4 regions of the Solibacillus sp. FSL R7-0668 genome follow, and region 4 is predicted to be linked to each of the others. Evidence: riboswitches for the same ligand, from Rfam matches in the RefSeq annotation. Region 4 holds a riboswitch; each other region holds the start of a gene.

Region 1 (7,510 bases), 1.2 Mb from region 4:
GGTTTCATTTAACAAAGCAAGGCTCACAAATGCCGAGCTTTTAGCAGATATTTTACTTGTCGAGCCGCTATTTATTCATGATTTGACGAATAAAATGCTGCGTCTTGGGATGATAAAAAAAGAAGAGTTTTACTTGTTAACGGCTAAAGGAGAAGCCCAATTAGCGAGTGGCATTTTTGAAGAAGAACTCGATGAAACGAGCTATTTTGTACAATACAGTCCATTGCATGAAGCCATTTTAGAAGGCGATTTAGAACAGTTTGAGGAGCTGGAGCAGTTTCCGGAAGTATTTCCGACAATTTATTCTGATGAAATCGTAGCGGTCGATGAGGCGATGCTGATTCAATATATTCACCAGCAATTGTCAGACCAACCGTTAGCTGACGATGAAGTGTCAACAACAATAACAAGCATTGTAAGCTCTGACTCTGTACAAATTAATGATGTTCCAGTCATTTGCTTTATCGCACATCAGAAGGCGGAAAATCATCAGTTTGCCCGCGTCTATAATACGCTAACAGGTGAGTGGGATGCGCAGTTGGAAGCTTTGTTGTTTGAAGTGGAAAAGAAAATAGAAGATGCTCTTTAGCAGCTATATTAAAAAATCTGTTCTATTACTATTTAGAACAGGTTTTTTATTGTTTGAGATAATGTCAACTATTCAGGTGAATTTTGCCTATTGTTTATAAGTTAGTTGAATGATAAGCTGTTGCAAGATTAGCCAGATTAAGCACCTATATAATCGGTCTACAAACCGAATTCGTAATAAATCCGGTTCTAGAACCGAATCGGTAATATATTAGGTCTACAACCCGAATTTATGCGGTATACTGTATATAGATACTATAATTGAAGGAGGGGTACGGATGGGAACAGCGGTTTCAGTATTTATATTAGATGTTACAAATTCAAGTAAATTTCGAAATGGTCAAGAATTAAGTGAGTATCTATCAGAATGGCAAGATGTGTTAGCGAATAACAATACTATAAAAATAGCAGTTAAACATAGAATGGGCGATGAAATAATCTGTGTAGTTGAGGGTTATTCTAATGCACTCGTGATAGCAAATTATATGGTTTATAATTGGAAATATGAAGACAATATGCCCTATTTCGGTATTTCATTTGGGGTGATTGAAGATAATATAAATACTATCGATATTGATAAGTGGAATAATATGCTTGTGAAAAATGCAAGATTGGCCAATAATTTAATTAAAGAAGATAAAACTCGTACAAAATTAATAGAAATGAACCCGTTAAATAAATTTGAAAATATAGAACGTCAATTAATTAACTCTATTCTAAATTTACAAAGTGCAGCCATTTTAAAGCAAACAACGAAGCAAAGAGAGATTTTAGGTCTATATAGTCTTTTACGCTCACAAAAGGAAGTTGCACTTACATTAAATAAATCAACTTCTACAGTTTGGGAGCATTTTACTGTGGGGAAAACAGATTTAATATTAGATGCTTCTGAATCTTTATATGACTTATTAAATTCAAAAGAAATACAATTAAATCCTGAAAATAAAATACAAGAAAAACAGAAGAAATTCGAGCTGGAATTAAGAAGAAATATTGAGCAATTCCGATTGGGACAGGGATATAAATAATGTTAATTTTACTATTTATATTAGGACATTTTATAGCGGATTATCCATTTCAATCGAGTGAAATGGTAGCCAAAAAGAAGGAAGGACCTGCAGCAGTCTTTCAACATGTAGCGATACATTTATTAACATATGTAATGCTAACGATAATGAGTATTATATTAGGTTTAATTGAATATGATGTCCTACTGGTAGTTTATATTTTTATTATTTGTTTAATCCACCTATTAACGGATTTAACAAAAGAAAAGTTAAATGACCATATTGAAAAGCGTACGGATATTAGTAAGTATCAAATTTCAATGAGACTAACATTATTGTATATCGTAGACCAAATCATTCATATTGTTAGCATTGTTATATTCACTATTGTTCTATTTGACGATTTTGAAAGTAAACTAAGCAAATTATTTAACTCTATTGCTTCAGGTCAACCTTTAGATTTGAATTTTCAATCAAAGATTATTATTACTTTGATTATTTTGTTAATAAATTCATATTTTTCTGGACACCTTATCGGGAAAATGTTAACAGAATTTAGACCAACAAACAAAATCATAGAAACAACAGTTGAAGGAAAGTTTACTTCGAGCAATACAAACTTGAAATACGATGGTTTTAATGAAAAAGATATTGAAAAACAATTAGATCAATATGTAACTAAAATAGAAGATGATGTAAAATTGAATAAAAAAATATCTTTAATTAGTGACTCACCCCCAAAAGCTGGGATGTGGATAGGTATCTTAGAAAGAAATTTAATATTAATACTTTGTGTATCCAACAATTTATCTAGTATTGGATTTTTAATCGCAATGAAAGCCTTAACGAGATTCAAACAATTTGATGATAAAAGTTTTTCTGAATATTATTTAATAGGTACGATGTTAAGCATCATATTAGGAATTACAGCTGGATTTGTAATGAAATTTATTTGGTTGTAAATAAGCATAGCTCAAAAAAATTTTTTATTAGAATTATTGCGAAAATTAGCCTAACATGGTACACTTATGACAATTTAATAGTCTTATCAAGAGAAGCGGAGGGACTTGGCCCGTTGATGTTTCAGCAACCTCTAACATGGTTAGAAAGGTGCTAATTCCAGCAAGGGGACTTCCCTTGGCAGATAAGTTCGGTTTAAAAGCCTCTCATTTCTGTTTACGCTGGAAATGAGAGGCTTTTTGATTTGTATAAAATGTACAAAAATTGAGGGGGAACAAGCGATGCCAATTAATATTCCAAAAAGTTTACCGGCTGGCGAGCTATTAAGACAAGAGAAAATTTTCGTGATGGAAGAGGACCGCGCGAAAACACAACAAATCCGACCATTAAATATTTTGGTGTTTAACTTAATGCCTGAGAAAGAAAAAACGGAGCTACAGTTATTACGTTTACTAGGTAATACGCCACTGCAAGTGAATGTTACCTTTTTAAATACGGCTACCTATGAATCGAAAAATGTATCAAAATCACATTTAGATACATTTTATCAAACCTTTGATGAGGTGAAGCATCGTCGTTATGATGGTTTAATCATCACAGGGGCACCAGTGGAAAAGATGGAATTTGAAGAAGTGGGCTATTGGCAGGAAATTACACAGGTAATGGATTGGGCTGATAAAAACGTTACATCCATCATGCATATTTGTTGGGGCGCACAGGCGGCGTTATACCACCACTTTGGCATTGGTAAGTTTGAGCTTCCGAAAAAATGCTCGGGCATTTATTCGCATGTGATTACGGATCTAACCGTAGATTTAGTGCGAGGCTTTAGCGATGAATATGTCGCACCGCATTCGCGCCATACATCTGTATCGATTGAAGAAGTAAGAGCGCATCCTGATTTACGTTTACTCAGCTATTCAGACGATGCGGGGGTCTTTATTGCGCAATCTAAAAATAATAAGCATATTATGATCACGGGGCATCTGGAATACGATGCGACGACGTTATCGGATGAATATTTCCGTGACATGGAAAAAGATCCAGAAAATACAGAGATTCCGGTCAATTACTTCCCAAATAATGACCCACAGCAAGCGCCGAAAAATGTTTGGCGTGCACACTCGCATTTATTATTTTACAACTGGCTAAATTATTATGTATATCAAGAAACACCATATGATTGGCATTATGTAGAGGAGCAGATTGAGTTTCATATTTAAGTAGCGAATCGCAGCTCAGACGAAATGAAATGTAGGTGAGGTGGGTATAACCTCATTCAATTCGTCTGAGTGCGTTTTTATTTGAAAGCTTATTTTACCGCTATCCAGGCGCGGTCACGTTGGATTTGTAAGCTTACGTCACGACCAAAGAAGTTGCTTAATACGGGCTCGGTTAAAATTTGCTCACGTGTACCAGTAGCAGCGTCCTTACCATCTTTCATCAATAGCACATGCTGGAAACAGGGCAATATTTCTTCTACATGATGGGTGACATAGATAAGGGTTGGGCAGTTTTCACGACCTGCAATTTGTTCGATTGTTTGTAGTAAATTTTCTCGTTCTATGATATCTAAGCCACCACACGGTTCATCTAAAATGAGAATGTCCGGATTGGCCATAATTGCGCGTGAAATCTGAATGCGTTGACGTTCGCCTTGTGATAAATACTCGAATGTTTTATTCGCTAAGTGATCACAGTTAAATTGTTTCATAATCCGTACTGCTTCTTCAATTTCGGCTTCACTCACTTCCTCAAATAAGCGTAACGCTCCAAATTTGCCACTTAACACAATTTCAATGGCATTATCCTGCCAGTTTAAATTATCAATCATCGCATTGCTGACCCAGCCAATTCGACGACGCAGTTTCGGAATATAGGTCTCGCCATAGGTTTCACCTAATACTTGTACTTTGCCTTCGTTTGGCCAGATATAGCCATTAATGACCTTTAATAAAGTGGTTTTGCCAGAGCCGTTTAAGCCTAAAATGGCCCAATGTTGATTTTTTTCAACCTGCCAATTTAATCGGTCCAAAATTAATTTTTCATTGCGATAGAGCTTAATGTTTTCGATATGTATCATTTACAAACACCTCCACCTTAAACTATGCACCTTTTTTCTAAAAACGAAAAGGAAATAGTGCCAATGGAGGCAATATACACAAATTTGTAATAAATAAAGGAAAAAAGCTAGCATGAATTCGGTCATACACCGCATTCACACTAGCTCAGTTGATAAGTTTAAGGCGTTATGAGCAAGCCTACAATCCCTTATAAAATCGCACTTTCCGTTCCTGAAGCGCGGAAAAATAGTTTTTCATTTAATCGTAAAGCCCATTGAACAACAGGTCCTAAGCCCAATGCCATAAAGACGGTACCTACACCAATTGGACCACCTAGTAAAAAACCAATGATTGCTACGGTAACCTCAATTGTTGTGCGTGCACGGTTAACTGTCCAGCCAAGGCGGTGAACAAGCAGTAACATTAATGTGTCACGTGGGCCAATCCCTAAATTTGCGACCATATACATCCCACAGCCAAAGCCCAATAGAACAATTCCAACAATAAATGCTAATGTTTGTTCAAAGAGATGATGTAAATCTGGGAGCATATATAAAAAAATATCGATAAAAATCCCGGTCAAAAACATATCTAAATACGTTCCGATTTTCGGTAAACGCTTCGTCAATAGCGCATCAATGGCTAAAATGATTAAGCCTAAAATAATCGACCAAGTTCCTACGGTTAAGCCGAAATTCTTCTGCAGGCCAATGTGCAGCACGTCCCAAGAACCGACGCCTAGAACTTGTGCTTTAATCGTTAATGCGACACCAAGCGATAAAATAATAATGCCGGTAATAAAAAATACACAGCGCCAATAAAAACCTTGTTTTACATTCAATTGCAATCCCTCGTTGTTCATAAAGTTCGACTTGTATATTATAACGAGTTAATATGCCAAAACAGGGATTACAATATATTTGAAAAATTTAAACTATTTTTCGTAGGAGTAGCTGAGCTCGTCGTTCGTTGTATCGACATTGACGATTAGGTGATGATCGTTAAAAAACCACTCATCCGTTTTTTCAATATAAAAATGAATGTCCTCCACAACCGTTTCAATCCCAATTTCATGAGGCTGTTCGCGATTCATTCCAAGTGAAAACCCTTCGTGAAATGGGGAAGAACCGCCATAGCGTGCATAAAAGCGAATATAATCCCCTGATTGTGCTTCTAATTCTTGCTTGAACCAATTAATTGCATCATTTGTTAATTTAATTTCCATGTGATTCACCTCATTATTCTTTTTGACGTAAAACTTCCAGTGCACATCCATTATAACGATAATAAAAGCATGCTGAAAGTTTTTTCACTCTCAGCATGCTAGCAAGGTATTTAAAAGCCTTTAATTTTCGGTTCTGTCCCATTTTTGATGCGTTTTATGTTTTCACGGTGACGGTAGAAAATGAAGCCGGCTAAAAACGAGATTAAAATAAATAACGCAAAGTTTCCTGTGACAATCCAGAAAATAGTTACATAAATCATCGCAGCGGTTGCTGTAATCATCGATGTTAAGCTAACCATCTTTGTTGTTTTTAAGGAAATTAAAAAGACTACTAATAATACTAAAAATAATGGTAAGTTATAGCCTAATATAACACCCGCGCTTGTTGCGACCGCTTTACCGCCACGGAATTTAGCGAAAATCGGGAACATATGCCCCGCTACGGCAACAATTCCTAAAATAAGCGGATGGACGGTACTCTCTGCGAAAATGGGTAAGAGTGGCAATAGGACTGCAGCCGTTCCTTTTAAAATATCGATTAGCAATACAGCAATACCCGGTTTTTTACCTAATACGCGAAATGTGTTGGTCGTTCCTAAATTTCCGCTACCATGCTGGCGAATGTCCGTTTTGTAAAAAAGATTGCCAATCCATAGAGCCGATGGAATGGAACCGATTAAATAAGCACAAATAATAATCAAAGCATTAAACAAGAGTTGTGCTCCTTTCGAAATTCAGAATTATTAGTTGGTACTAATAGTATGTATTGAATATTCTACACCGTTTTCATTTAGAAGAAAAGAGGAATTATCAAATGAGTTTTGGTGAAGCTATAGAATCAGCCAAAACAGACATCAAAATAAATTCAAACGCAAATACGGAATTGATCATATATCGTATTGAAATGGAATACAACCCTTTTTATTTAGCTATGCCAATTTACCGATTCTCATAAAACTTACAGGAAAATAGTTACATTTGACGAAAAAGTATTATAGGATATGCTTTTAAAGGGGCATTTTTGATGATACAATTAATCCTTGCAACGAATAAAACATCGCACATAACATTGACAGCGTGCGATTTTGGCGGTACGATTAGATAGAAATAGAACGTTTGTTTGTATTTTTGGAGGGGATTGCATTTGGTAAAAAACCAAACAGGTGTTTCTTATAATGAAGATGCCATTCAAGTATTAGAGGGTTTAGAAGCCGTACGAAAAAGACCAGGGATGTATATTGGTTCCACGGATAGCCGAGGTCTTCACCACTTAGTGTATGAGATTGTTGATAATGCTGTGGATGAAGCGCTTGCTGGATTTGGGAATCATATCATCGTGAAAATTCATGAAGATAATAGTATTAGTGTACGTGACCATGGTCGTGGTATGCCAACAGGAATGCATAAAATGGGCAAGCCAACGCCGGAAATTATTTTCACTGTGCTACATGCCGGTGGGAAGTTTGGTCAGGGTGGCTATAAAACAAGTGGTGGATTGCACGGTGTCGGTTCATCCGTGGTAAATGCCCTGTCGACATTTTTAGAAGTAACGATTCATCGTGAAGGACAAATCTATAAACAGCGATTTGAAAACGGAGGAAAACCTGCTACTTCGTTAGATATTCTCGGAAAAACGAAAGAAAATGGGACATTAGTTCATTTCCTAC
Region 2 (7,510 bases), 2.7 Mb from region 4:
TCAAATAATTTATCTTAAAGAAAATTCTATCCTATATAATACACGAAAACAAGAAAAATCTCTCCTAGAAAGACATTTGTTTTCTGTAAAAAGTCATTAATCATTCAAATCTTATTATAAAATAGCAAAAAGCACCGGCAAGGGGGACTTACCAGTGCTTGAGAAATATTTCAAACGGCCACATTTACTAAATTATAGGTACGTAAACGGTAGGCAGTTAAAATTTTATGCATCACAATTTCTTCTTTCACTGAAAAATTAGGCACTGCGTATGGGCGTTGCACTAATTGAAATTCACCATATTTTAAAAACCATTCTTTTGCAGGTTCTAAAATATGTGCTGTACCATGCTCTTTATATTCATCTGCTACTTCTTGTACCGTGTAGCCAAATTTGAGAAAATCATGAGTTGTTTCTGAGAAAGCATGGTGTCCAAAAACGCTGTGCCACATCGCATTCACATCCGCCAAAATTTGTTGGATTGAACAAGCGTTCACGAATTCCTTTTCTTCATTTAATTCATAGATGATGTAAGCAGCAACGTTTTGTGCGCTATAAACTTTTCCCATGTTGAACAACTCCTTTTCGTTTATTTGTGAATATCAACTTATATTCCTATTGTATTACTTGGTTTTAAGGTTGTCAATAAAACTCATTAAAATACTAGGGATTAATTATTAGAAAATTCGCTTGTATTTCGAATGGGAACTTACAAGCGAGTTTCTTCTATTATATTAAGCGTTTATAGCTGTTGCTACCTTAGCTAATGCTTGTTCTAAATCTGCAATAATATCTTCTGCTGCTTCTAGGCCGATCGATAAGCGAATGAGCTCCTCTGATACGCCTGCAATTTTCAATTCTTCCACAGATAGCTGTTGGTGTGTTGTACTTGCTGGGTGAATAATTAACGAACGCGCATCCCCTACGTTTGCTACGTGTGAGAATAATTGCACATTATCAATGACTTGACGCCCTGCTTCACGTCCACCTTTAATACCGAATGTAATGATTGAGCCGAAGCCATTTTTTAAATACTTTTTCGCTAAGTCATGTGTAGCAAAATCTTCAAAGCCATTGTAGTTGACGTATTCCACGAATGGGTGGTTTTTTAAATACTCGGCTACTTTTTGTGTGTTTTCATTATGACGGACAATACGCAAATGAAGCGTTTCTAGCCCTTGTAAGAAGTTAAATGCTGCGTCTGCTGATAAAGTCGGACCAAAATCGCGTAGTAATTGTACACGAAGCTTTGTGGCAAATGCTGCAGCACGAGTGTCAATTCCATAACGAATTCCGTGATAAGAAGCGTCTGGCTCTGTATAGCCTGGGTGCTTGCCCTGTGTCCAATCAAATTTACCGGCATCTACTACGACACCACCAATTGTAGTACCGTGACCGCCAATCCATTTTGTTGCAGAGTGAATGACAACATCCGCGCCAAACTCAATTGGGTTACTACCATATGGCGAAGCAAATGTGCTATCGATTAATAATGGTAGACCGTTATCATGCGCGATATTTGCTACCGCTTCAATATCTAATACCTTTAAGCTCGGGTTACCAATAATTTCTGCGTATACTGCTTTTGTCTTGTCAGTAATCGCTGCACGGAAGTTTTCTGGATCGGATTCATCCACAAATTTCACTGTAATACCGTAGCGAGGTAATGTTGTCGCAAATAAATTATACGTACCACCATAAAGTGAACCCGCTGCCACGATTTCATCGCCCGCGCCCGCTAAGTTTAAGATTGAAAACGCTACTGCCGCTGCACCAGATGAAAGTGCTACTGCCGCTGTTCCGCCTTCTAATAACGCCACGCGCTCTTCAAAAGCACCTACAGTTGGGTTCATAATGCGTGAATAAATATTCCCCGGCTCTTCTAATGCAAAAAGACGTTGCGCATGAGCAGTGTCCTTAAATGCATAAGCCGTCGAGCGGTAAATCGGGACAGCAATCGCACCTGTTACTGGATCTGGCTTTTGACCTCCATGTAGTAATAATGTTTCTGGTCGTAAGTTTGTCATTATATTGCCTCCTAAAATTAATCGATGGTGAAATCGGTGTTATTTTGAGGAGGGTCCATTTTTAAATGAAAAAAGGGAGACCCTCTTCAGTTAAGAAGAGCGTCCCCCGCATATGAGCAAGTTAACCTCCTCTTATCTGCCAAAATGATTGTTCATTTTGTAGGACGTAGCACCTTAGTCAGTTCATCACTCACTGGTTGCTGGGCTTTCATAGGGCCTATTCCCTCAGCCGCTCTTGATAAGAGATATGTGATTTATGTTCCATCGTTGTTTCACAGTATAAAACAGAACATTTCCATTCGTCAATATGAAATTCATAAATTTTCTGAAATTTATTTTTTCTCTTTTTCTGAACACTCAATCCAACCAAGTAAAAAACGCATATTTTTCTATTTTAACTTAAATATTTCTATCTTTCTCCTTTAATCTAGCTAGTAATTTATTTATTTTAAAACAATAAAATTCACTAAATATTAACATCAGGAATCTCCATTTATTGCTATAATAAACAATGACAAATACTTTATTTTACATATCTTTGTTGAGATAACACATTGATACTTATACAAGTCATCTTGTCATATCTTTATCTCTAGAAAATGTCTTCACCCAAATTATTATACAAAACAAAACTTTATAGAGTGAAAAGGAGGCTATTATAATGGCAGCAATCAGTGAAAAAAATTCAAGTTCCACTGAACAAAAACGTAATTTAAAGCCGCTTTGGATTTTACTTGCATTTGCCGCACTCATTACGATTACGCTCTTACCAAATGACGGTGATTTACCTGTTGCTGGTCAACGAGCCTTAGCGATTTTAGCATTTGCCGTTATTTTATGGGTAACTGAAGCGGTAGCATACCCGGTTAGCTCAGCCATGATTTTAGCATTAATCGCTGTGCTCCTTGGTTTGGCACCAAGTATGGAAGATCCATCTGTTCAAATGGGGACAAGCAGTGCACTAAAATTAGCATTAGGTGGTTTTAGTAGCTCGGCGGTCGCACTTGTTGGGATGGCGCTCTTTTTAGCAGCTGCGATGCAAATTACTAATTTACATAAACGAATCGCACTTTGGGTATTATCATTAGTTGGAACAAAAACAAATGCATTAGTATTTGGTGCGATTTTAGTCGCAATCGTTTTAGCATTCGTTGTACCAAGTGCAACAGCTCGAGCGGGTGCAGTTGTACCGATTTTATTAGGAATTGTCGCGGCATTTGGTTTAACTAAGGAAAGTAAGCTTGCCGCATTATTAGTCATTACCGCAGCACAGGCTGTTTCGATTTGGAATATCGGGATTAAAACAGCAGCAGCACAAAACTTAATTGCACTTGGCTTCATTAAAACAGAATTCGGTATCGATATTACATGGGGCGAGTGGTTCATGTATGCTGCGCCATTTTCTGCCATCATGTCCGTTGTTTTATTCTTCGTCATGATCAAATTAATCAAACCGGAAACAGATAATATTTCAAGCGGTAAAGATGTCATCCGCAAGCAGTTAACAGAGCTTGGCCCATTAAAACGCAAAGAAATAACATTAATCATTACAACATTAGTCCTTTTATTCTTCTGGGCAACAGAAGGTAAAGTACATCCATTCGATACAACAACCGTAACAATTATCGCGATTGCCTTTTTATTAGCTCCTAAAGTAGGCGTGTTCAACTGGCAAGAAGCTTCTAGCCGTATTGACTGGGGTACATTAATTGTCTTTGCGGTAGGGATTTCATTAGGTACTACATTATTAAACACAAAAGGGGCCGCTTGGTTATCCGATACGATTTTCGGCTCACTTGGCCTAGATACAATGCCGATTTTAGCAACAATCGCATTAGTCACAATCTTTAACATCGTGATTCACTTAGGCTTCGCATCCGCAACAAGTTTAGCTTCGGCGCTAATTCCGGTATTTATCGCATTAGCCTTAAGCTTACCAATACCGGTTGAAAACCAAATTGGCTTCGTTCTGATTCAGCAATTCGTCATTTGCTTCGGTTTCTTATTACCTGTAAGTGCGCCACAAAACATGCTCGCTTATGGTACCGGTGCATTCACAACAAAGGATTTCTTAAAATCAGGGATTCCATTAACCATTTTCGGCTTTATCTTAATTATCATTTTCAGTGCAACTTATTGGAAATGGCTCGGATTATTGTAATCGACTTCAATCCGAAAATTGACTAAAATAAGCTTAAAGGAGAAATCCTTTAAGCTTTTTTTATTAGCAATACATACAAGGGAGATGTTCACGTGGAAACTAGAGAATTATTACGTAGTCACTCATCTGTTCGGAAATATACAGGCGAGGAAATTTCAAAGGAAACCGTTATCGACTTAATCGAAACCGCTCAAATGGCCGCAAGCTCACATTTCGTACAAGCCTATAGCGTCATTTGGGTAACAGATGAAGAGAAAAAGAAACAGCTTGGCGAACTATCAAAAAATGAATTTCAATTTGGAACAGCGGGCGCATCATTCCTATTTTGCGTAGACTTCAAGCGACTACATGTGGCTGGGAAAATGCATGGTGTCGACATCGTAGCGGATTCTGCTGAAAACGTACTTGTTGGGGTTGCGGATGTATCATTATTCGCACAAAACTTTGTTATCGCAGCAGAGTCGATGGGCTACGGCATTTGCTATATTGGCGGTGCACGTACAAATCCAAAAGAAATTAGCGAGCTATTCAATTTACCTGAATATGTGTTCCCTCTGTTTGCGATGACTATCGGTACACCAACGAAACGCAACGAAACAAAGCCGCGTTTGCCGGTAGCAGCCGTCCTACATGAAAACAGCTATGATGTGGAAAAATATGATACATTACTTGCTGAATATGATGCGACAATGGAAAGCTACTACGCAAGCCGTTCATCCAATCAAAAGCTAGCTACTTGGACAAAGCAAATGGCCGATTTCCTCATTGATCAAAAACGTCCGTTCATTAAAGACTTCTTAGCATCACAAGGCTTTACTTGGAAATAATAATTATAAGATACACCCTTTAAACTAAAGCGGTGTATCTTTTTTGTTTTTAAAAAATTTGATTCTATTTTAATATATGCCTATAATAGCAACAGGATAATAGAACTAAAAGCATTTATTATTTCTATGGAGATTTGGTCTGTTTTACGAAATAGCTTAACATAAAAATAAAGGAATGATTTAAAATGAGCATCACGATTACATCCAAATCACATTTAAAAACGATACGCCGATATCCTCTACAGATCGCAACGCTCAATGAAAATTTGAAAGTGCTGCATGATCAAATCGCACCACATATCGATGCATCAAAATACGAAGCCATTTCCTCCTATGCCAACCAATATATCTCGCATACGCATATTTGGAATCTCAAATTCTACAATAATCTCGAAAACCCTGAAGTGGCCTTGATGCAGATTTTCCATCTAAAATTCATTTTACTTGCTGAGCCTGCTCACCTACACACATCCATTCGCTCCAATTTAGAGGAGTTAACGAATAAATTTCATCATATGATGCTTTACTCAAATGAGCAGTTAATCTTACGTGAAGGTAAGATACGTGACTATATCCATAACTATGAGCAGCAAAATAATAAGCATTAAGCATCCAATGGAATCTTGTAACAAGAAAATTTAGTAAAAAAATCAATCTATTGTACCTAAAACCACTAGTACTATTTTTGGTAGAATATTGTTAGGAAACTGTCAGGAGGATTTCAAATGAGTTCAAATTTTGTAGCGAAATCAATGGAGCGTCAGCACTTAAAATCTGTACGCAAGCTATCCTTACAAATTGTCGATATTAACACCGCGCTAAAGGACATCCATCAGCAGCTCGCACCGCATATCGATGACATAAAATACGAAGCAGCCACTACCTATGTAAATCAATATATTTCACACACACATATTTGGAACATCAAATTTGTCTGCAATTTAGAAGATCCCGAAGTCGCATTGATGCAGCTGTTCCATTTAAAATACATATTAGATCATGAGCCTGCCGAGTTATACCAACATGCCCGTAAAGTGTTGGCTGAACAACGTCAAAAGTTCTTAAAGATTACGTTGTATTCAAACGAGCATATCGAAATGCGTCGCAAGAAAATGCTTGATTATATAAGGGATTTTGAAAAAATAAAAGGAGAACGCTAAAATCGCGCTCTCCTTTTTGCTATAAGCCTTTAATTTGCAATGCTTTTATCGGCTGGAAGGTCTCTCCAGTTTTGGCGTAGGTGATTGCTACCTGATCACCCTCTTGTAAATAAATCGCAAACGGCACAACCTCTGAGCTGACGATAAAGTTTTCACCTGTTGTCGTTAGGAAGGATACGATGGTGAAATCCCCCACACGCTCTTTATACACACGTACTACCTCCACAGTGGCCTTTGCTTCCTCTGCATTTGACGTCCCATCCACTGTACTGCCTCCGCGGCTAAGCGCTGTTTTATATAGCTTTAACGCTTCGTTTGGTGTCGTACCATACGCAGAAATCTCAGGATTAGCAGCGGATACAATGAAATAGTTTTGCAAGAAGCCATTCGCATCTAATACAGCAGATAGCCAGCTCGCTTCCCCATAGAAATTATAGAGAATCGGCATTTCGCCTTCCCATTCTTTTTCCACGAACTTCTTCTCGATGATGTCAAGCGCTCCCTGTGAATCCATGTAAGACTCCTCTAAGTTCCCTGTATAGTACGTTGCCTGCCCTGTACGCGCATTTGTCAGCGCGTAACCTAGCATCGAATCCACGCCCTCTTTTGGACTCGTGAAATCCGTGAAGTAATACATTTCGCCGTCTTCCATAAAGATTGGACTTACATTGGCCTCTGTTCCTTCATCGCTTGGCACTTTTACATCCTTTTTGCCAACTAAGCTATTCCAGAAACCGTGCACATAATTCCCATAATAGCTATTTTGTAGACTAACCGTTTCTGGTGATACCGCGCCGTCAATAAATTCTGGCACATCCGCTAATGCGAGTTTTTCTGTTTTCCCTGAAGCAGCATCTACTAATACAATCCCTTTTACATCAAAACCATTACGGGCTGAAATAAATTCACCATAAGAGCGGATGTAATAAGGTTTCCCATCCTCATCAATTTCGAGTTGTGGTTCCCCATTGAAAATTAACGTTGGATGCTGCAAACGCATATGACGCTCTAAATTTTTATTTAAAAAAGCAGACGGAATATAGCGCATCTCTTGTTTAATAAACTTTGGATTATCACTAGAATCCGTTGCGCTCATCGTAAAGTAACCCGGTGTTGTTTTACCATTGAACCATTTAAAAAAGCCCGAAAATTCAACCGGCGCAATATATACATACGCCCCGTTTACCTTTTGAATTTGTAAATTCCCTAACTCATAATAACTTGTATTCGGTACTTGACCAAACGCTTTTTTCATTTTATTTTTCACAAATTGTGGTGGTACACTCGCTGGCGTTTTCGTTTCATCAAACGGCGCAATTTCCGTTTGTTCTTGCA
Region 3 (7,510 bases), 690 kb from region 4:
CTATTTTCGTCAAATGTAACAGAGGCTTCTGCTCCTTTAAAAATAGCACTTACTTTTTCATCGTCTGTAATCATGCCTTTTTCAAATTTTGATGTATTGCCTTCGATTGTATTATCTGTTAATACTAAATTGCTGCTATCAAATAAATTTAAGCTATGTAAACCAAAGTCTTGGTCGAAAAAAGTGGTTAGCATTTCTTCGATTGCATCAGCTGCTAATGCTGATTGTACAATCCCATTGCCATCAGCACGTGGAATCGCTGTAAATTTAAAAATTTCGCCCGTTTCTACTTTTATCTTTAGTGTAGATGGTAACACATCCGCTTCTCCAGTCATTAGCATCTGGTAGCCATCCCAAATATCAAATAGGCTCATACCCGTAGCATTTTCCTCAGTAGTAAGTGTAAATGTACCTTCTGGATCGGTAAAATAGTAATCACTCATGCCCGTGGTTTCCTTCAATTGTTCCATTTGCGCGATTGTAACCTCACCATTTCGATCCATTTCCTTTAATATCAGGGCGGCACTTAACATGGAATTGTCTATTTCTTTTTCCATTGTCGTTACTTGCTCTGCTATTAAGGCTGTTAATCGCTTTAAATCCTTTTCAGCTGTTTCATTTGCCTGAACAGCTAATGTCGCTGTTGTTTCTGTTGCTTGTTGATCGATTTCATTGCGCTCGATTGCTAGCATGACGCCAACAATTCCAATTAACACAACTGTGAAAACAACAAAGAAGCTTAACACTTTTGATTTTATCGACATTACTTTCCTCCTTATGATTATGAAATACTTAAGGATTCCCCACATAAATAGTACCAATATTTTCAAGTTCCTTCTATAATTTTTGGAATATTTAACAAATTATCCTTATTACCTAATGGAGGCATTTTAGATAAAATAAAAAAAGCCAAAGTCGATTTAACTTTCGACTTTGGCTTTTCATGTATTGATTAGTTTGTAAATGATAATACGGCATTTGAGTATTGTGCTAACATTTTAGCCGCCTCATTTTTTGTTGTGTATTCGAACATACGAATATCGTTTGGATTATTGAATACTGTTACTACCCACATGTTTCATTTCTCCTTTTTTTAAAATTAGTTTGTGTATGATAATACCGCGTTTGTATATTTTGCTAATTGAACTGCTGCTTCACTTTTTGTTTTGTATTCGAACATACGAATATCATTTTGATTATTAAATACTGTTACTACCCACATGTTTCATTTCTCCTTTTTTATAAAGCTGTATTATAAAATAGTTCATTCCCCAATGACTTATGCGACTTGTTGTATAACACCTTATCTGAATCCTATTCTACTCCGATTATTTTAAAAAGAAAGCAATATGTTCACCTTTTCACAATGTGTTCAAAATTAAAACGCTTTCTTTGAACACTTTGTGACACTAGGTTTTTAGACGAATAATTCGGAAACAAGAGAAAAAATCCACGAGCGAGCATCTACTGTTGTAGTACAGAAGAAAAACGCTTTCATTTGATGTTTTTGACACGACACAAAAATCCAATGAAAAAATTCGAAACAGTTTTCATCGAGCTTTTTTAGTGTGAACAAATCAATTTTATGGAAAAGCAACCGTTATCTTTATATAATTACGAGGAAATGAGATACATATTGGAGGAATTTCAGTGAGCATTTATAATTACTTAGTACAAAAGCCAAACGGTGACATATTATCAATGGAAACGTACCGCAACAAAATTATGCTAATAACAAACACAGCAAGCCAATGCCAATTTACATATCAATATGAAGATATGCAAAAGCTCTACGAAAAGTATAGTCCCCAAGGCTTTGAAATTTTAGCTTTCCCTTGCGATCAGTTTGGCAACCAAAACCCCGAGGACGGCGTAACAACTTCTAATCAATGCAAACTGCAATATGGTGTAGCGTATTCTGTTTTCGATAAAGTCCAAGTGAATGGCAACCAAACACACGCATTATTCAATTATTTAAAGCACGAAGTCGATTGCCCTCAATTTGAACAGCAAACAATGCAACAAAAAATGCTGTATAACCGCATTCAAGAGCATTACCCGGACTACTTAATCGGTCGCAATATTCGTTGGAATTTCACGAAGTTTTTAGTCGACCAAAATGGTAAGGTGATTCAGCGATTTGAGCCTGATGCTTCCATGTTAGATGTAGAAAAAGCAATCGAAAGCCTTTTATAAACAGCAAAAGCATACAGGATGTTCGGGACTAGCCGCCTCATCCTGTATGCTTTTTTCTATCCATTGCGTTTTAAGAAACCCATAGCGGTATTTGTCCACTGTTCCACTTGCGCTTGGCGTACTGGGTCCTCCGCTGCTTTTTGCATCACTTTAGATGTTAGTGCCTGCGAGGAATCATTTATTTGATTTAGCACTTCACCCGTATTTTTCAAAGATTGTACAACGCCCTGCACAGTCTCCTTTTTGTATTCAATATCGTATTTCATTTTTTCGGCAGTTGCTGACAAAAGCATCGCTTGCGTTTGAATGCCGTTCATCTGTTTTTGAATCCCATCTGCATGCGAAAGCAAAACCGTCACTGTATTTTTGATTGGCTTGATGACTGCAATCATGCATACGATTAGTATAACAACTGCTAGTATTAATAGGATTACCGAAGCTAATAGCCAACTATTCACCTTAACGCCTCCTACTCATTTTCTTTATTTTATTATAGATACCCCATTTCTCTCTAGTGATAAGTAAATTTTTATCCTATTCATTTGTAGGCAATTCGTATTTTTCAGAAAAACAAAAATTATATAATTTTTATATTGACAAGTGGTTTACTTGGATTTATGATAAGACTCATAGCAAACGACAACTACATATTTTCTTATCAAGAGAGATGGAGGGACAGGCCCTTTGAAGTCTCGGCAGCAGCTAGTCTTAGCGTTGTGCCAAATCCTGCAAGTATACACTTGGAAGATAAGAGCAAAAGTTTTGATGACTATTCAACTTTCGTATCTTATTTTCAAGATGCGAAAGTTTTTTTATTGTCTCAAGAAGGCTTCGCATCAAGCATTCTAGTAAAGGTGGGTTTTAAAATGATTGAATTTTCGAATATATCAAAAATATTCAAAACGAAGGATCGAGAAGTTCATGCTGTGCGTGATGTCAATTTAACTATTGACCAAGGTGATATCTTTGGAATTATTGGGTTTAGTGGTGCTGGCAAAAGTACATTATTACGCCTGGTGAATTTACTTGAAACGCCTTCAACTGGCACCGTAAAAATTCAAGGTACCGATTTAGCAACACTCCCTCAAAAGGACTTACGCCAATTACGTCGTCGCATTGGAATGATTTTCCAAAATTTTAACTTAATGGCGTCAAGAACGGTTGCGGGGAATATCGGCTATCCGCTGAAATTAGCAGGTACACCAAAAGCAGAAATCGAACGTCGCACAGCCGAGCTTTTAAAGTTCGTTGGCTTATCTGAAAAAGCACGTGACTATCCTGAACAACTATCCGGTGGGCAAAAGCAGCGTGTAGGTATTGCTCGTGCGCTTGCAACAAATCCAGATATTCTTATCTGTGACGAAGCAACCTCAGCACTTGACCCAGAAACAACGGCTGATATTTTAAAACTACTAAAACGAGTAAATGAAGAATTCGGCATTACGGTTTTATTAATTACACATGAAATGAATGTCATTCAATCGATTTGTAACCGTGTCGCTGTGATGGAGCAAGGACAAGTAATCGAGCAGGGCGATGTTTATGAGGTGTTTACACAACCTCAGCACCCGACAACACAACGCTTTATTCAGTCAGTGCATCAGGATATCCCATCAGAGCAAATTTTAAAGGAATGGCAGCAATCTGGTGGTCAGCATTTATATCGTGTGCTATTTAAAGGGTCACTCACACATAACCCTCTACTATCCGAAATTACGCAAAAACATCAAGTACCATTCAATATTATTTACGGTTCGGTACGCGAGTTACAAAATAAATTGTTTGGTAACTTACTCATTTCGTTCCAAGGTAATGATACGCAAGTTAAAAAAGTAATCGACGAGCTTTCACAGCAAGTTGAAATCGAGGAGGTACAATTACATGAAAGTTGATTGGAATACATTTTGGCCGAGGATTGTAGAAGCAACAGGTGAAACGCTTTATATGGTTATTTTAACGCTTGGTTTCGGCTCAATTCTTGGTATTTCGATAGGAATTCTCTTATTCGTAACACGCGAAAACAATATTCTAGAGAGTAAGCTGACATTTAACTTACTCAATCTGTTAATCAATATTGTGCGACCGATACCCTTTTTAATTTTCTTAGTCGCCATTTCCCCACTTACACGAATTGTTATGGGGACGACAATTGGGACTAGTGCAGCCGTCTTCCCAATGACTATTGCTGCCGCGTTCGGAATCGCCCGCATTGTAGAAACAAATTTAATTAGCATTGATCCCGGTGTAATTGAAGCAGCAAAAGCAATGGGTGCTAGCCCACTGCAAATTATCTTTACCGTATTAATACCAGAAGCATTAGGGCCGCTTATTTTAGGGCTTACATTTGTCACAATTAGTTTAATCGATTTCTCAGCTATTGCAGGAACAGTTGGCGGCGGTGGTTTAGGTCATATCGCCATCACATATGGCTACCAACGATTTGATGGTAGTGTCATGATCGTCACAGTCGTCATATTAATTGTTTTAGTTCAACTGGCGCAATGGCTTGGCAATACATTAGCAAAGAAAATTTTAAGACGATAGGAGTCCAATCATTATGAAAAAAATCTTATTAACAGCGATTACAGCTTTATCCGTGTTTGCATTAGCAGCTTGCGGGGATGACAACGAAGTGATAAAAATCGGGGTAAACGGTGCAGATGGTGCACAATGGCCCATTTTAGAAGAAAAATTAGAAAAAGAAGGCATTGACATCGAGCTTGTCGAGTTCGCTGATTACACATTACCTAATAACGCATTAGCACAAGGGGAAATTGATTTAAATGCATTCCAACATATTTCATTCCTTGCAAGCTATGTAAACGAAAGCGGCAATGAATTAATTCCTCTTGGCTCTACAGTATTTGCGCCACTTGGCTTATACTCTGAAAAAATTACAGACATTAAGGAAATTAAAAAAGGCGACAAAATTGCCATTCCAGACGATCCATCAAACCAAGCGCGTGCATTACGTTTATTAGAATCAGCAGGCTTCATTGAACTTGCAGATGACTTTGGACTATTCGGTGATCCAACGAAAATTACAGCAAACAAATTGAACTTGGACATTATCCCAATGACAGCACAACAAACACCCCAAGTACTACCTGATGTCGTAGCTGCCATCATTAACAACGGTATTGCTGGTCAAGCCGGCTTAAATCCAGGCGAAGACCCAATTTACCGCGAATTAGCCGAAGATGAAAGCGTCTATCCATATGTCAATATCATCGCTGCCCGTGCAGAAGATAAAGACAATGAAGTGTATCAAAAAATTATCGAGCTTTACCATACAGAAGAAATTGAAAAGGCCATTGCAGAAGATACAAATGGCGGTCAGTTAATGACAATCTTATCTGACGAAGAGCTACAAAAAACATTCGAGGACTTAAAAACACAATCGAAATAATAAGGAGGAATTTCCATGACAGTAACCGTAGAAAACGAAGCAATCATTGCCAATTCAGTAAAGCAAAATAGTGAAAAATATATTGCAATAAGTAAGGCTATTCACGCCAAACCGGAAATCGGAAATGAGGAGGTGTTTGCAAGTGCACAGCTTGTGACACTTCTTGAAGAAGCAAACTTTGACGTAACAACAGCGGTTGCAGGTCATGAAACTTCTTTTTATGCACAAAAAGATAGCGGCAAACCTGGTCCTACAATTGCTTATTTAGCGGAATATGATGCATTACCAGGTTTAGGTCATGCTTGCGGTCATAATATTATTGGTGTAACTAGTGTTGCTGCTGCAATCGCATTGGCTGATACACTTGCAACAACTGGTGGTAAGGTTGTCGTACTAGGGACACCTGCAGAAGAAGGCGGTCCTAATGGTAGTGCGAAAGGCAGCTTTGTACGCCACGGATACTTAAAGGATGTTGATTTAGCCTTCATGCTACACCCTTCTGGAAAAACAGGTGTGACAAATGAATCGCTTGCCGTTGATCCTCTTGACTTTCATTTTTACGGACAAGCAGCGCATGCATCGGCTTCACCTGATAAAGGCATTAATGCACTAGACGCCGTTATTCAATTATTTAATGGCATTAACGCACTACGCCAGCATGTACCATCGGATGTGCGCATTCATGGGATTATTACACATGGCGGAGATGCACCGAATATCGTACCCGAATATGCATCAGCTCGCTTTTACATTCGTGCAACTTCTTGGCCAAAAACAGTGGAAGTTTCAAATAAAATCCGAAAAATTGCAGAGGGTGCGGCACTTGCAACTGGGGCTACAGTGAAAATTGAACGCTTCCAAAACGAAGTAAAAGACCTTGTTGTCAACGAAGTAACCGATCGTATTTTAGCCGAAAAGCTAGCAGCACTTGGAGAAGACGTTCATCCACGCGGTCACCGTTCACCTGGCTCAACAGATGCTGGAAATATTAGCTATGAAGTCCCTACTTCTCACGGCTATATTAAAATCGGACCGAATGATTTAGTTGCACATACAAATGAATTCCGTGAAGCAGCAAATTCTGAGCAAGGTTACCAAGCACTTATTACAGGTGCCATTGCTCTTGCACAAACAGGTCACACATTTTTACAAAACCCTTCCCTTATAGAGGAAGCTAAGGTTGCCCATCAGAAAGCATTAGAGCAAAAAAACACATAACGAAAAAAACATCAACTCACATGAATTTAGCGTGAGTTGATGTTTTTCGTATGTGAATGACACGGAAATAACGTTTCTACTATAAATAACGACGTGCACCTGAGTAATTCTTTTTATACGTACCTTGATTCATCGATTCAATTTTTACTTTAGATGCATAATGTGGCGCATGCAGCATTTTTCCATTACCAAGATAAAGCCCTACATGATACACTTTCCCTTTTCCTCCATTATAAGCGAAAAAAACAAGGTCCCCAGGCTTTAAATCCTTCTTAGCGACTGCTTTTCCGCCTGTCGCCTGATAAAACGAATCACGTGGAATCATAATACCATGTGTTCGGAACACACCGTATAAAATGCCTGAGCAGTCATAGCCCCAAGAGGACGTCCCTGCCCATAAATAAGGTAAATCTAAAAAGCGTTTAGCCTCTTTAATAATCGTATCGGCAGTTGGCTTTGGTAGATCACTATAGTTTTGATAAGATTTGGCATCACTTTTCTTTAATAGCTTGATCCCATCACTTGGCGTTTCTACGTAGAAGAACTTCGCATCTTCGTCGATGATTGGTAATATCGTGGCATAGCTAATATCTAAAAACGACTTTTGTGTTTCTTCGTCTAATAATGTCGTTTTCTTTGCTGTGATAATAGCTTTTGCACAGTCATCATAATTTTTTGTCGTTGCCG
Region 4 (7,510 bases):
GTTGGAGCAGTACGCCAGCCGATTAGCTCCTGCCCTTCCTCGACAATTAGTTCATTCATTTTTTGTTCTATTCGTTGGCGTTCCTCATCATTTTCTGTGAAGAAAACTTGACCCACACCGTATGCACCTTTTTCAGGTAATTTGAGTTCCGGACAATTGAATTTAAAGAATGCATCAGGAATTTGAACCATTAGCCCTGCACCATCGCCTGTTTTACCGTCTCCCCCACGCCCTGCACGGTGCTCTAAGCGACATAACATCTCTAAGCCATTTTTCACGATTTGATGTGATGGTTTGCCCTTCATATTTGCGTACATCCCGATGCCACATGCGTCATGTTCAAACTGTGGATCGTATAAACCTTGTGCTTTTGGTAACTGGTGAAAACTCATCAAAATTCCCCCTCATTCTTTCAATAACGTATTTACATTTTAAAGTTTTCCAAATAATATAAACAATATATAGTTTGGATAGAAACAATCTACTTTTTAGATGAATGGGGTGGAAATAGTGGAATTACGACAATTACGTTACTTTGTCGAGGTTGCGGAACGTGAACATATTTCTGAAGCAGCAGAGCATTTACATGTTGCCCAGTCTGCGATTAGCCGACAAATTGCCAATTTAGAGGAGGAGCTCGGGGCGTCACTTTTTGAACGTGTCGGACGTAACGTCAAACTGACACCAATTGGTAAAACATTTTTAGAACACAGCATTACCGCACTGAAGGCAATTGATTTTGCCGCCAAGCAAGTTGAAGAATATTTAGACCCAGCAAAAGGGACCATTAAAGTTGGCTTCCCTACAAGTTTAGCGAGCTATGTTTTACCTACTGTCATCTCTGCATTTAAGAAAGAATACCCGGATGTTTCATTCCATTTACGCCAAGGCTCTTATAAATATTTGATTGAAGCCGTGAAAAATCGCGAGCTTAATTTGGCATTACTTGGCCCATTACCACCAAAAGACGAGTCCATAAATACAACGGTGCTTTTTAGCGAAAGCATTCATGCCTTATTACCCGCAACACACCCATTAGCAAAGCAAGATTCAATTCATTTAATTGATTTAAAAAATGACAACTTTGTGCTGTTCCCAGAAGGATATATTTTACAAAAGGTTGCTGTCGATGCTTGTCGTTCAGCTGGCTTCGTTCCAACGATCACATCTGAGGGCGAGGATATGGATGCCTTGAAGGGTTTAGTTGCAGCGGGCATTGGTGTGACACTACTACCTGAAAGCTCACTGTATGATTCAACACCGCGTATGACAGTAAAGATGCCGATTGCAAGTCCGACAATCCGCAGAACCGTGGGCATTATCGCACCAACAACACGCGATTTGGCTCCATCTGAACAGGTTTTCGTTGACTTTGTTTCAAAATTCTATTCCCGTCTGTCGAGATTTCAATAATGAGAAAAAGCCATTTTCCAAACAAACTGGAAAATGGCTTTTTGTATAAATATTACTCTCCATCAACTGGAACTACTGAGCCGCCCCACTCTTCTACGATGAAGTCTTGGATTTCTTGAGAATGTAATGCTTCAACTAATGCTTTGATTTCTTCTGAATTCTCGTCACCTGATTGAACAGCAATAATGTTCACGTATGGTGAATCACCAGACTCGATTGCGATTGCATCTTCTAATGGGTTAATACCGTTGTCGATTGCGAAGTTTGAGTTAATTAATACCGCATCGCCTTCTCCATTTTTATACATTTGTACTAACATTTCTGGCGCTAAATCATAATCAAACACAAAGTTTTTTGGATTTTCAGCAATGTCTTTAATTTCCGCTGCTGTTTTGTCGATTCCTTCTGCTAGCTTGATTAACCCTTGTGCTTCAAGTAATGAAAGCATACGACCGTGGTCAGCTACAGAGTTAGATAAAAGAATTGTTGCGCCTTCAGGAAGCTCTTCTAAAGAGGCATATTTTTCAGAATAAATACCGATTGGCTCGATATGAATGCCACCAGCATTTGCGAAGTCATAGTTAAATTCTGCTTTTTGACCTTCAAAATACGGAATGTGTTGGAAATAGTTGGCGTCTAAATCACCAGATTCTAAGTCTTGATTTGGTAATACATAATCTTGGTAAGTTTCGATTTCTAATTCAATACCTTGCTTTTCTAAAATTGGTTGAACTTGTTCTAAAATAACTGCATGAGGTGTATTTGAAGCACCTACTACTAATGTCGTTGGCTCTGTTGCTCCACCATCTGTTTCTTTTTCTATTTCGCTACCTGTTGTTGATTTGTCATCTGTGCCACATGCTGCTAACGCAAGGACAGAAGCCCCTAAAAGTACTGAAGATAATAATTTTTTCATCATTTTTCCCTCTATTCTTTATTTTTTGTCGCCATCACTTAACGGAACATTCCTTAGATTCTGACTCTTCGTTCTACAAAGGCATCTCATAAAAGAGATGCTTGTCCGAAAAAGAGCTGGCTAATATAATTATGGACACTTTGCCATGAACTATCGTTTATCAACTTTTGTTGTAATGTTATCACCAATAAATTGAATGATAAATACTACGATTAAAATAATGATGGTTGCCATGAAGGTAACATCTGTACGGTTACGTGAGAAGCCATCAAGGAAGGCTAAGTTCCCTAAACCGCCTGCACCAATAATGCCGGCCATTGCTGTATACCCTACAAGTGCTACTGCTGTTACCGTAATTCCTGAAATCAGAGCAGGTAAGCTTTCTGGAATTAATACTTTCCAAATAATTGTTGATGTTTTTGCACCCATTGAACGAGCGGCTTCAATGACGCCTTTATCAATTTCACGCAATGCGATTAATACCATACGCGCGTAAAACGGTGCGGCCCCAATAATTAAAGCCGGTAATGCCGCATTGGCACCACGAATTGTACCGAGTAAAAATTTTGTGAATGGAATTAATAAAATGATGAGCACAATAAACGGAATCGAACGGAAAATATTAACGATTGATCCCGTTAAAAAGTGAACAATTTTATTGGCCCATAGCTGATTGTCACTCGTTAAAAATAGGACAATCCCGATTAAAATACCCAATACGAATGTAACTGCTGTTGCGATTGTTGTCATATACAAGGTTTCGTATGTGGCTTCGAGCATCTTGTCCCAATCGACATTCGGAAATAATTGATTAATCATGCTCAATCACCTCCATTTGGATTTCATGCTGTTTTAAAAATTGGAGTGCCTGCTGGATTTGCTGCTTGTCCCCATCAATGTGGACAAATAATGTACCCAGTGAACCACCCGTTGTCGTTGAAATTTTGCCATGCACAATATTAATAATCACATCAAATTGCTTAATAATTTGGGAAATGACCGGCTGCTCTGTTGTCGCGCCTGCAAACGTTAATTTTACGATTTTCCCTGATGGATAATTCGTTAAAATTTGTTCGAGTGATGCTTGTGTTTCCTGTGTTTCCCCAGCCGCTTGCGATACGAAGTTTTTCGTAATCGGTGCTTGAGGATGTTGGAACACTTGCAGTACATCCCCTTGCTCTACCACTTTCCCTGCTTCCATTACTGCGACACGGTTACAAATTTTACGAATGACATGCATTTCATGAGTAATAAGCACGATTGTTAAACCAATTTGCTTATTAATGTCTAATAATAAATCTAAAATCGATTCCGTTGTTTCTGGATCGAGTGCTGACGTTGCTTCGTCACAAAGCAATACTTCAGGATTATTGGCAAGTGCACGGGCAATACCGACACGCTGCTTTTGACCACCTGATAATTGTGACGGGTATGCTTTTCCGCGTCCCTTTAAACCAACTAGCTCAATAAGTTCCTCTACGCGCTGTGCACGCTTGTCTTTTGGGACACCTGCAATTTCAAGTGGAAACGCAATGTTTTCCTCAACTGTGCGTGACCAAAGTAAATTAAAGTGCTGGAAAATCATACTAATCTTTTGGCGCGCGGCACGTAATTCATTGCCTGAAGCTTTGGCAATATCCTGCCCGTTAACAATGACCGAACCTGTTGTCGGCTTTTCTAAACCGTTTAATAAGCGAATCATTGTACTTTTACCAGCTCCACTGTAGCCGATAATACCGTATATTTCGCCTTTATGAATCGATAAGCTTACATCATTGACAGCGGTTAAATCGCCGTTCTTTGTTTTGTAAACTTTCGTGATGTTTTGTATCTCAATCATCGCTTGAACTCCTTTACATGAAATAACCTACTCGTTATGTTCAATAATTACTTTTGTAGTTGTTCGCATCTTCGAACAAACAAAAAACCTTTCTACCACGACAAGTAGAAAGGTTTCGCAAATTTATACGTTGAACCGTTCTCTCATCTTTCAAAGTTTAACACTTTGTGTGAATTGGCACCTTTGCATAATTGCTGGTTGCCGGGTTTCATAGGGCACTTCCCTCCACCTCTCTCTATAAGAGTAACGCTATTAAGTTTGTTTTGTATGAATGTTACTTTAACACGCGATAACAGGTTCGTCAATTATTTTTTTAATATTTCATACAAGTATGGTACGGATTGAAATGCATAGATTTTTTCCTGTATTTGCCCCTTATTAGAAACTAATAAGCAAGGAACACTTTCGATTTTTAAATCATACGCTAATTCTTCTAAATAATTGATATTTGCCATTCCTATCGGTAAATCTGGGAGTAATTTCTCAATTACTTTTAGTATTCTTTTAGCCACATCGCATGTTCCACACATGGGCGTATAGATAAAAAATGCACTTTGCTCATGTTGTTGCACATTTTGCTCCCACTGCTCTCTTGTCCATTGCTCCATCGTCATGTCATTCCTATCTTACTAAAAATTTAGCCTGCTGTAATAGATCCCGTAATATAACGGTCGGAGTTTTTTCAACCTCAATATACTGTTGCGGAATAATAAATTGTTGCGCTTCTGGATATGCCCGATTCATGAGCTTACGCAATTTTTCTCCATTTTTATCTGCATCAAAAAATGTCACGATTTCATCATGCTCGTATGCTTCTAATAAATCAATTAAATCGACTTCACTAATTGTGCCATTTGTGCAAAGAATCGTTACTTCCTCAGCTAAAATCGGCTGGATTCTCAGCTTATCTGCCCGTCCTTCTACTACGATACATTTTCTCATGAAAGCACCCCTATCATTTTATAACCAAAAAACGCCAAAACCTAAACATATTAGGTTTTGACGTTGGAATATTATTGCTCGATTAATGCAGCGTAAGCGTCTGCGTCCATTAATGCTTCAACTTCTGCTTCATTAGAAAGCTCAATTGTGATCATCCATGCTGTACCATATGGAGATTCATTAACGAATTCAGGGCTATCTGATAATTCTTCGTTTACTGCAACAACTGTACCTGACACAGGTGCGTAAAGTTCAGAAACTGTTTTTACTGATTCAACACTACCGAATGGTTGATCTATAGCAATTTCGTCGCCTACTTCTGGTAGCTCAACGAAAACGATGTCGCCTAATTCAGATTGTGCGAAGTCTGTAATACCGATTGTTGCTTTATTGCCTTCAACTTTTACCCATTCGTGCTCTTTCGTATAGCGTAATTCTTTTGGTGTGCTCATGAGAAAACCTCCAAGTAATATGTAGTACATTCAACTTCATTTTGCCATAATTCGTTCGGAAATTCAACGACATTCAACGTTTATTTCCAAGTTTCCAAGAAGTCAGACTCCTTAAATCCTAATGTTAATTTTTTACCATCTGTTACAAGCGGACGTTTAATTAACATACCATCTGATGCTAAAAGCGCCAATTGCTCTTCTTCTGACATTGTCGGTAATTTATCTTTTAATTCTAATTCACGGTATTTCATGCCTGATGTATTAAAAAATTTCTTTAATGGCAGCCCACTCGCTTCATAATATGCCTTAAGTTGTTCTTTAGAAGGCGTTTGTTCAACGATGTGAATAGCTTCGTAGGCAATACCGTTTTCATCCAACCATTTTTGTGCTTTTTTACACGTTGTACATTTTGGATAGTGAATAAATTGAATTGTCATTTTTTTTGCTCCCCTAGTATAGTTCAATTTTTTCTATTGTAATCGAAAAATAAGAACAAATCGAGCGAAATTCGATTAATAGTAAGTGGACATCCATTAACAATGAATAAAATAAGTGCAGTGTGCATTCTTATTGGCGGGCTACGGCATGACAGCATTATGGCCACGTGGTACGTGTCCATACTACTGCCTTTAATGCCGCATGCAAGGCCCGCCAAACTAAAATATGACATTCTAATAAAATGAAAAGCGCTCAATGCTGCCGCTAGCGCTTTCGCGAGGCGGCGGTGTTAGATAAAATATGGTGCTGTTTCAATAGGGTAATTTTGTTCAAAATTTATCTCTTTGAATAAAATAATCTACTATGATTGTGTTATGGTAAAACCTTTTTAGGCTAAAGTTGACCTTATTAACATTATTTCGTTTGATTCACTATAATCTTTTCAAAACCTTTGCCATTAAAACCACTCTTAGCTTTATAACATAGTGACGCGGAGGGGGCTCAAGCGTGCGCGGAAAATTAGGTTGCTCCTGTCGCTGCCGCTTTCGTCGCAAAGCTTTTATTCAAAAGCTTTGAAGCCACGCCTCCCGTAGCGTAGCAGAACGAATTTTAGTAGAAAAACACACTTAATTTAAAATCTTGTATTGAAAAACGCTCATTTCCAGTCATTATGTGGATCGCATTATTAATAAATTTCTGTATAAGTCTATGTGACATTTTTGATTAGTTCAAAGCAGTTAGCTCTTCGTCGTATTCATTGGTTCATATTGAATATTTTTCTTAATTTTGCTTAAGTCTCGGTCAATTTTATTGATTAACTTATGTAATCCCTCATTTTCAGTGGCTGTAAAGGTTTCGCCTCTTTGTTTGCTGATGACAATGGTTTGATTAATTAGCCTCAAACAGGTCTTGATAAGAGCTAAATCTGCTTTAATCGCTTCTTTGTTGATTATATCGATTTCTTCCATACTTATCGCCCCTTCCCCTTACCTATCTATTCTTCATCAATCAGTAAATTCCTTCCAGAAAAAATACTATCAGCAGTCATGGCTGGTTATCCAAATTAAAACGAGATGTGGGACGCCACATCTCGTTTTTGTTTATATTGACCGATTAAACGATGTATTTTTCCGCTTCGATTAATTTTACTGAAGCTTCGCGTTTTTTCGGAATTAAGTTGTATGGATTGTTGCGCGTTAATTTACGTAATGCTGAAAGAATCATACGTGCATCATCACCTTCAACCGATGCGATTAATGTTTCTTTTGCTTCTTTTTCGATTTCAGCAAATGCTTCTTGGCAGAAAATTTGCGTGTATAGAATTTTTTGCGCTGCTTTTTCTTCACCGTCACGAGCAATCGCTTTTTGCGTACGGATTACTGCTGATTCCATTGCGTATAGTTGGTTTGCAATGTTTGCGATGTTTACAAGGATTTCTTGTTCTGCATCTAATTTTGCTCCGAAGCGCTGAGCGGCTGCACCTGCTGCAAGTACCGCAATTTTTTTGGC

What was found. A riboswitch is a leader RNA that binds a small molecule or an ion and turns the genes downstream of it on or off. The one in region 4 is predicted to bind S-adenosylmethionine.
Region 1: linked by a shared signal. The riboswitch ahead of metA (homoserine O-acetyltransferase MetA) and the one ahead of MKX47_RS15260 (methionine ABC transporter ATP-binding protein) in region 4 are both predicted to bind S-adenosylmethionine.
Region 2: linked by a shared signal. The riboswitch ahead of MKX47_RS01715 (O-acetylhomoserine aminocarboxypropyltransferase/cysteine synthase family protein) and the one ahead of MKX47_RS15260 (methionine ABC transporter ATP-binding protein) in region 4 are both predicted to bind S-adenosylmethionine.
Region 3: linked by a shared signal. The riboswitch ahead of MKX47_RS18525 (methionine ABC transporter ATP-binding protein) and the one ahead of MKX47_RS15260 (methionine ABC transporter ATP-binding protein) in region 4 are both predicted to bind S-adenosylmethionine.

The regions. Positions count from the first base shown of each region.
Region 1 covers NZ_JBBOUU010000001.1:1,855,772-1,863,281, forward strand. The annotation lists gene MKX47_RS08995 (nucleoside-diphosphate sugar epimerase) at 1-589, shown strand, start outside; gene MKX47_RS09000 (hypothetical protein) at 867-1,616, shown strand; gene MKX47_RS09005 (DUF3307 domain-containing protein) at 1,616-2,557, shown strand; SAM riboswitch class I at 2,638-2,746, shown strand; gene metA (homoserine O-acetyltransferase MetA) at 2,837-3,778, shown strand; gene MKX47_RS09015 (ABC transporter ATP-binding protein) at 3,868-4,638, opposite strand; gene MKX47_RS09020 (YczE/YyaS/YitT family protein) at 4,827-5,459, opposite strand; gene MKX47_RS09025 (HesB/YadR/YfhF family protein) at 5,553-5,843, opposite strand; gene plsY (glycerol-3-phosphate 1-O-acyltransferase PlsY) at 5,954-6,556, opposite strand; gene MKX47_RS09035 (hypothetical protein) at 6,658-6,798, shown strand; gene parE (DNA topoisomerase IV subunit B) at 6,988-7,510, shown strand, end outside.
Region 2 covers NZ_JBBOUU010000001.1:341,514-349,023, reverse strand. The annotation lists gene MKX47_RS01720 (hypothetical protein) at 171-569, opposite strand; gene MKX47_RS01715 (O-acetylhomoserine aminocarboxypropyltransferase/cysteine synthase family protein) at 735-2,027, opposite strand; SAM riboswitch class I at 2,157-2,272, opposite strand; gene MKX47_RS01710 (DASS family sodium-coupled anion symporter) at 2,689-4,188, shown strand; gene nfsA (oxygen-insensitive NADPH nitroreductase) at 4,281-5,015, shown strand; gene MKX47_RS01700 (hypothetical protein) at 5,201-5,623, shown strand; gene MKX47_RS01695 (hypothetical protein) at 5,741-6,175, shown strand; gene MKX47_RS01690 (hypothetical protein) at 6,195-7,510, opposite strand, start outside.
Region 3 covers NZ_JBBOUU010000001.1:3,714,969-3,722,478, forward strand. The annotation lists gene MKX47_RS18500 (methyl-accepting chemotaxis protein) at 1-764, opposite strand, end outside; gene MKX47_RS18505 (hypothetical protein) at 953-1,075, opposite strand; gene MKX47_RS18510 (hypothetical protein) at 1,100-1,222, opposite strand; gene MKX47_RS18515 (glutathione peroxidase) at 1,651-2,196, shown strand; gene MKX47_RS18520 (DUF948 domain-containing protein) at 2,253-2,654, opposite strand; SAM riboswitch class I at 2,849-2,950, shown strand; gene MKX47_RS18525 (methionine ABC transporter ATP-binding protein) at 3,063-4,088, shown strand; gene MKX47_RS18530 (methionine ABC transporter permease) at 4,078-4,740, shown strand; gene MKX47_RS18535 (MetQ/NlpA family ABC transporter substrate-binding protein) at 4,754-5,605, shown strand; gene MKX47_RS18540 (M20 family metallopeptidase) at 5,621-6,823, shown strand; gene MKX47_RS18545 (NlpC/P60 family protein) at 6,903-7,510, opposite strand, start outside.
Region 4 covers NZ_JBBOUU010000001.1:3,027,508-3,035,017, forward strand. The annotation lists gene gltB (glutamate synthase large subunit) at 1-392, opposite strand, end outside; gene MKX47_RS15245 (LysR family transcriptional regulator) at 511-1,413, shown strand; gene MKX47_RS15250 (MetQ/NlpA family ABC transporter substrate-binding protein) at 1,466-2,329, opposite strand; gene MKX47_RS15255 (methionine ABC transporter permease) at 2,480-3,148, opposite strand; gene MKX47_RS15260 (methionine ABC transporter ATP-binding protein) at 3,141-4,169, opposite strand; SAM riboswitch class I at 4,310-4,413, opposite strand; gene MKX47_RS15265 (thioredoxin family protein) at 4,475-4,777, opposite strand; gene MKX47_RS15270 (toprim domain-containing protein) at 4,791-5,111, opposite strand; gene gcvH (glycine cleavage system protein GcvH) at 5,183-5,563, opposite strand; gene MKX47_RS15280 (arsenate reductase family protein) at 5,644-6,000, opposite strand; gene MKX47_RS15285 (phosphoglycerate mutase) at 6,739-6,969, opposite strand; gene MKX47_RS15290 (acyl-CoA dehydrogenase family protein) at 7,115-7,510, opposite strand, start outside.